One region of the Nocardiopsis coralliicola genome, then DNA from elsewhere that is predicted to be linked to it. Evidence: riboswitches for the same ligand, from Rfam matches in the RefSeq annotation. Region 1 holds a riboswitch; the other holds the start of a gene.

Region 1 (3,178 bases):
CGAACGCCTGCTCGGCCGGCCCCGCTGAGGCGCCGCCCGCCCGATTCCTTGAAGGCTCGCCCCGCGCTGGGTCATACCAGCGGGCAGCGGTGCCTGGGGCGGGGCGTGTCCCGACCTCCCGGGAACGCACCGGTGCCAGCCATAGAGTGCACGAGCATCCGTTATCCTCTTGAAAATCGAGTAGATCGAGTTTCGAGGAATTGGAGTCCCGATGGTCTCGGCCACGTTCGGGCTGTTCGCCGCCTCCCACGCGGTCCTCTGCGCGGCGCTGCTCGGCGCGGCGCGAAAGCAGCGGTCCTGGTGCCTGCTGTTCGCCGGCGTGGTCGCCGCAGGGCTGGTCTACGACAACGGCATCGTCGCCCTGGGGGCCGCCATCGGCGAGGGGGCGCTTCTGGAGGGGCTGAACTACCCGCGTTTCGTGGTCCACGCCCTGTTCACGCCGCTGCTGGTGATCACCGCGGTGGGTCTGGCGCGGCGCTCCGGCGCCCCGTGGGCGCAGGGCAGGGGAGTGCACGCCGCCTTCTGCGCGGTGGCCGCCGCGCTCGTCGCCTACGGAATCGGCTTCGAGGTCGCCGGCCTGGAACTCGTGCCGCAGACCGAGGGCGACGCCCTCCGCTACTCCGGCGCCGAGGCCGCTCCGCCGGTCCCGGCCGCCGCCGCGATCCTGATCGTCATCGGGGTCGGCCTCGCCCTGGTCCGCAGAGGAGGGCTGGCGCTGCTGCTCGGCGCGGCCGCGATGTTCGCGGCGGCCGCCGCTCCCAGCGCGCCGATGGCGCTCGCCAATCTCGGCGAAGTGGCCCTGATCGCCGGATTCGCAATCACCGGAACCCGCCGGCCGCCCGCCGCGGCGCTCCGCTCCGCGCCCGGGTGAAAAATTCGAGGGGCAGCCGCCGATTTCCGCCGCCTGCGCTGGCATTTCCCAATCGGACGCGATAGTGGGATTGCCAGGTGCGGGGCGGACTGTGATACACGTTCTGTGACCCCGCGGGGGCCTTCGGTAGAGGGCTGAGATCAGGCTGGCACCGCCTGGAACCGTTGAACCTGATCCGGTTGACACCGGCGTAGGAAGCGAGGACCGCAGATGGCTGCGCGCATTCCCGAAAAGCCCCGCCCCACTGGAAATCCGGCCGGCGAACCCGACTCTGAGCGGTATGCGTCGCATTCGCTCGCCTGGGTCGAGGACTCGGAGCACGGGATCCGCGTTCCGGTCACCGAGATCGCACTCGACGACACCTCCGGGCGCCCCAACGAACCGGTCCGCGTCTACCGCACTGCCGGTCCCGGCAGCGTCCCCGAGTACGGACTGCCGCCGCTGCGCGCGCCGTGGATCGCGGCGCGCGAGGACACCGAGACCTATGCGGCGCGGGGCCGCCGGCTCGCCGACGACGGCCGCGCGGCCGCGCGGCGGGGCGCCCCGTCCCAGCAGTGGCAGGGGCGCCGCGCGGCACCGCTCCGCGCAAAGGCCGGTGGCACGGTCACCCAGATGCACTACGCGCGGCGCGGCATCGTCACCCCCGAAATGCGGTTCGTGGCACTGCGCGAGCAGTGCGACGCGGAGCTGGTCCGCAGCGAAGTCGCCGCGGGCCGGGCGATCATCCCGGCCAACGTGAACCACCCGGAGTCCGAGCCGATGATCATCGGCAAGCGGTTCCTGGTGAAGATCAACGCCAATATCGGCAACTCCGCGGTCACCAGCTCGATCGCCGAGGAGGTGGCCAAGCTCCAATGGGCCGCCAAATGGGGCGCGGACACCCTGATGGACCTGTCGACCGGAAACGACATCCACACCACCCGCGAATGGATCATCCGCAACGCGCCGATCCCGGTGGGCACGGTGCCCATCTATCAGGCGCTGGAAAAGGTCGACGGCGATGCCAATGCGCTGACCTGGGAAATCTATCGCGACACCATTATCGAGCAGTGCAAGCAGGGCGTCGACTACATGACGGTCCACGCCGGGGTGCTGCTGCGCTACGTCCCGCTGACCGCCGAACGGGTGACCGGGATCGTCTCGCGCGGCGGGTCGATCATGGCCGGCTGGTGCCTGGCCCACCACGAGGAGAACTTCCTCTACACGCGCTTCGACGAGCTCTGCGCGATCTTCGCCCGCTACGACGTCGCCTTCTCACTGGGCGACGGGCTGCGGCCCGGGTCGATCGCCGACGCCAACGACGCCGCCCAGTTCGCCGAGCTGGACACCCTAGCCGAGCTGACCCGCCGGGCGTGGACCCACGACGTCCAGGTCATGGTCGAGGGGCCGGGGCACATCCCGCTGCACCAGGTGCGGGAGAACGTCGAACGGCAGCAGGAGCTCTGCGACGGCGCCCCGTTCTACACGCTGGGGCCGCTGGTCACCGACATCGCCCCCGGCTACGACCACATCACCTCGGCGATCGGGGCCACCGAGATCGCCCGGTACGGCACCGCGATGCTGTGCTACGTCACGCCCAAGGAGCACCTCGGGCTGCCCGACCTCGACGACGTGCGCACCGGGGTGATCACCTACAAGATCGCCGCGCACGCCGCCGACATCGCCAAGGGCCACCCCGGGGCCGCGGCGCGCGACGACGCCCTGTCGAGGGCGCGGTTCGAGTTCCGCTGGCGCGACCAGTTCGCGCTGGGGCTGGACCCCGAGACGGCCGAAGCCTTCCACGACGAGACACTCCCCGCGGAACCCGCCAAGACGGCGCACTTCTGCTCGATGTGCGGGCCGAAGTTCTGCTCCATGCGGATCTCCCAGGACATCCGCGACGCCTACGGCGCCGCGGGATCCGCCGACGTCGCGGCGGGTATGCAGCAGAAGAGCCGCGAGTTCCTCGAGTCCGGCGGGCGGGTCTACCTGCCCGACCCCGCCCCGGCCGCGAGCCGGGGCGAGGCAGGGCCGCCCTAGGCGCCGCTCTCGGGCAGAGGCGCCCCGGCCCTCCTCAACGGCGTTCGTCCGCGAGGGGGCCGCAGGCGTCGACGGCCCGGCGCCACGCACGGGCGTCGTCCCACAGTGCAGCCGGGGGTTCCGCGGGCGCGAAGAGCCACATGCGCTGCTCCGCACCGGAGACCCGGCCGTCGATGACGCTGCGGGCCGGCGCGGGGACCTCGTCGCCCAACTGGTGCCAGGTGTAGTCGAGCGGGCCCAGCAGGTCCATCAGGCGCTCCTCGACGCCGCGGCCCGGGAGGACCTCGC
Region 2 (3,178 bases), on a different contig from region 1:
CGGGAGGCCGTCGGTGCCGGCGCGGGACGGGATCGGGTCGCCACAGGTGTCCTTGCCTGAGTCTCGGGGCTCGGGTGCGCCGCATCGGGGACCGGGCGGGGCGCCGCCCGGCGGGGCGGTGGCCCGATGCGCCGTTCCTGAGAATTCTCTCAGGAACGGGGATTCTCTCAGGAAAACACGACCGTGGGTAGCCGAATCGTCGCGGCACAGCACACGTAGGACGAAAGTTCTCCGGGGGTCCGCCCAGAAGTCGCGCACGGGCAACACGCCGACAGGGGCCGGGACTGCCCGCCGGCCCCCGGACCCGGCGGCCCACCTGGGACTTTCCGCGCCGCGGGCCGCGCGGAACCGGGAACGCCCGCCACCGAAGCCATCGCACCAGTGAGATTCAGATCACTTTTTCGGCGCCGGCGCGGGGAAACGCCGGTCCCAGCCGCCACCGGCCCCCGCCCCGGCCTCTCGCCCCGCCGCCCTTCCGGAACGGGGGCCCGGGGTGTACCGGGAGCAGGGCTGCCGCGCAGGCCCGCGCTCCGCACGGCTCGGCGCGGCCCCGGAAGGCGGCGCCGCGCCCGGGCGGACGCCGCTGCAGTCGGCGGCGGCATCCTCGGCACTTCGGCGCTCTTCCCTCTGTCGCGCCGAGCCGCAGCGTCCCGCTGCTGGGGGCCCGCGCAGCGTCGACCGGGCTCCTCCGGTATGCCGGCCGCCGGAGTGCGCGCCCAGTCCTCCGACCGGCTCGACAGCGCCCCGGGCGCCCGCGGCCGGCGCGCCCACGCCGCGTTCGCCGAGCAGGCCGGCGCCGGCGCGGGCTTCGACCCGCTCGGCTCCCTCTTCCCGCTGTCCCGCCCGGACGACGCCGCCTTCGAGCGCGCGGTGGCACTTCAGAACACGGTGGGCGTGCGATCGCGCAGGCCGGCCCGGCCGTGTGCGCGGCCGGAGCGCGACCGCCCGCGATCGGCCGGATGGCCGGCGTGGAGCTGCCGGTCTCCCCCGTGCACCGCCCGATCGCCTTCACCCGGCCGCTGGACCCGCGCCCGCCGCGGCTACCGTCCACCCCCGGCTCCGCCTGCAGCGCCCACGGGCACAACAGCGACGGCCTGCTGTCCGGCATGCCCGTCGGCCGCGGACCGGCGGGGCTGTACGAGACCACTCCGGACTGCGCCGCGCTCAGCGGCGCCGACGGCGCACCCCCGCCGGCTTCTGCTAGGCGACCGGCTCCTCCGGACACGGCTTCCTGCAGGCGACGGCCGCGGGCGGGAGATCATCCGCGACCCGGCGCCGCTGAGCGCCGAGCGGTTCACCGCCGGCGCGGGGCGCCCCGAGGCCGCGTCGTCTGAGGCGGCGGCCCCGGCGCGGGGCGCCGCTCCCGGGGCCTCCTCCTCGCGGCTCAGTGCGCCCAGGACTCGCGCCGCCAGGCGGCGTCCCAGAACCACAGCTCATAGGTGGTAGCCGTGGTGAAGGCCTCGTGCATGCGGTCCACGGTGGCCGGGTCCGAGCGCTCGGCGATGCCGTCGACGATCCCGCGCAGCTCCCGCGTGGAGGCGGCGAACTCCTCGTCGGCGTAGGTGGCGATCCAGGTGCCGAAGGGGTGGCCGCCGAGGTCGCCGGCCTTCTGCAGCAGCCGGGCGCCGACGTCGGTGTAGACCCAGAAGCAGGGCAGGACCCCGGCGGCGAGTTCGCCGTAGCCCTGGGTGTGGGCCAGGCCGAGCAGGTAGGAGACGTAGGCGGTGCAGGTCGGCGACTGCCGCTCGCCGGCGGCGGGCCCCGCGCCGCCGCCGTCGCCGACGACGCCGGCGTGCAGTGTGCTCTCGACAGCGATGGCGTTGTGGGCGGCCTTGGCGAAGAACGCCAGCTCCTCGGCGCGGTCGGCGCGGGCCGCGGCCGAGGCCAGCGCACGCGCATAGCCGCGCAGGTAGAGGGCGTCCTGGGCCATGTAGTAGGTGAACCGGTCGGGGCTCAGCGTGCCGTCGGCGAGCCCGGTGACGAACGGCAGGGCGTCGATCGCGCCCCGGACGTCGGCGGTGGCCTCCCAGGCCCGTGCGCAGAAACCACTCATGGTGGCGTCCCTTCGCTAGTGCGAACTAGTGCAGGTTCCACGGGTGTCGTCTCAGCCCCAGCCCTGCCGGGGCACCCCGCGCCATGCGGCGACCCTACAAGCGCCCCTTTCGCGGCGGGTAGGGCGCCCCCGGCCCCGCGGTGCCCGGCCCCGTACACGCGAACGCCGCGCTCCGTGCCCTGGGGGCGTCCGGAGCGCGGCGGGCCGCGCGTCACTTACCGCTGTAGGCGCGCTGGTTGGCGGCGGCGTACGCCTGGTCGGTCCAGGATTCCAGCGCCACCTCCTCCTGGCGGTCGCGCACGCACTTGGCCAGCGTGAAGGTCGAGGTGATGACGAACAGGACGCCCATCGCGATGAACGCGCGCATCCAGTGGTCGATGGGCAGGAAGGCGATTCCGGCGAGGAGGCCGGCGCTGGAGACGCCGAAGGCGATCATCGCCTGGAGGTAGAAGGCGGCCGTGACCTTGGTGGTGAAGGGAGAAGAACTCATAACGCCATAGTGGGCGGCGGTGCAGCGCCGGGCATGAGTACCGCTACTCAGTGCGGCGGGTATGGCCGCTTTGCGCCGCCGGGGTACCGCCCGGCGGGGTGCCGGGAGCGGGTGCCACGCGGTCCGGCCGGAACGGCTCCAGGTCCAGCCCGGTGTCCTCGCCCAGCGCCAGCCGCGCCGCGACGGCGCCCTGGTGGGGGCCGAAGGTGAGGCCGTTGGCGCCCAGCCCGGTCGCGACCGTGACGCCGTCCAGCGTGCGGGGCGCCCCGAGCAGCTGGACGCCGTCGCGGCTGGCCGGGCGGAAGCCGATGCGGGTCGCGCTGAGCTCCGCGTCGGTGAGGGCGGGCGCGGTCTCGACGGCGTCGGCGAGGACCTGGAGGATGCCGCCGACGGTGGCCCGGTGGTCGAACCCGGCCCACGGCTCGCGGGTGGCGCTGAGTACCACCCGGTCGGGCGGCGCGCCGAGAAGGTAGCGGCCGGTGCCGCTGAACCGGACCACCGGCCACTCGCCGGTGCGCTCCCGCGGCAGCCGGGCGTGCACGATCTGGCCGCGCATCGGATAGACGGGCAGGTCGATCCCGAACGGGCGGAGGAGCGCAGCCGACCAGGCACCGGCGGCCACGATGACGGCGTCG

The links. Region 1 has a riboswitch for thiamine pyrophosphate ahead of thiC (phosphomethylpyrimidine synthase ThiC). Riboswitches for the same ligand answer to the same signal wherever they lie in the genome.
Region 2: it holds a riboswitch for thiamine pyrophosphate, as region 1 does, so the genes downstream of both, ACYVGT_RS13675 (TenA family protein) here and thiC (phosphomethylpyrimidine synthase ThiC) in region 1, are expected to answer to the same signal.

The regions. Positions count from the first base shown of each region.
Region 1 covers NZ_BAAGXT010000004.1:197,960-201,137, reverse strand. The annotation lists gene ACYVGT_RS05370 (lycopene cyclase family protein) at 1-28, shown strand, start outside; gene ACYVGT_RS05365 (hypothetical protein) at 212-871, shown strand; TPP riboswitch at 976-1,086, shown strand; gene thiC (phosphomethylpyrimidine synthase ThiC) at 1,082-2,890, shown strand; gene ACYVGT_RS05355 (FkbM family methyltransferase) at 2,925-3,178, opposite strand, start outside.
Region 2 covers NZ_BAAGXT010000016.1:15,024-18,201, forward strand. The annotation lists gene ACYVGT_RS13670 (acyltransferase family protein) at 1-44, opposite strand, end outside; gene ACYVGT_RS13675 (TenA family protein) at 1,385-2,053, opposite strand; TPP riboswitch at 2,044-2,142, opposite strand; gene ACYVGT_RS13680 (YiaA/YiaB family inner membrane protein) at 2,265-2,543, opposite strand; gene ACYVGT_RS13685 (NAD(P)/FAD-dependent oxidoreductase) at 2,587-3,178, opposite strand, start outside.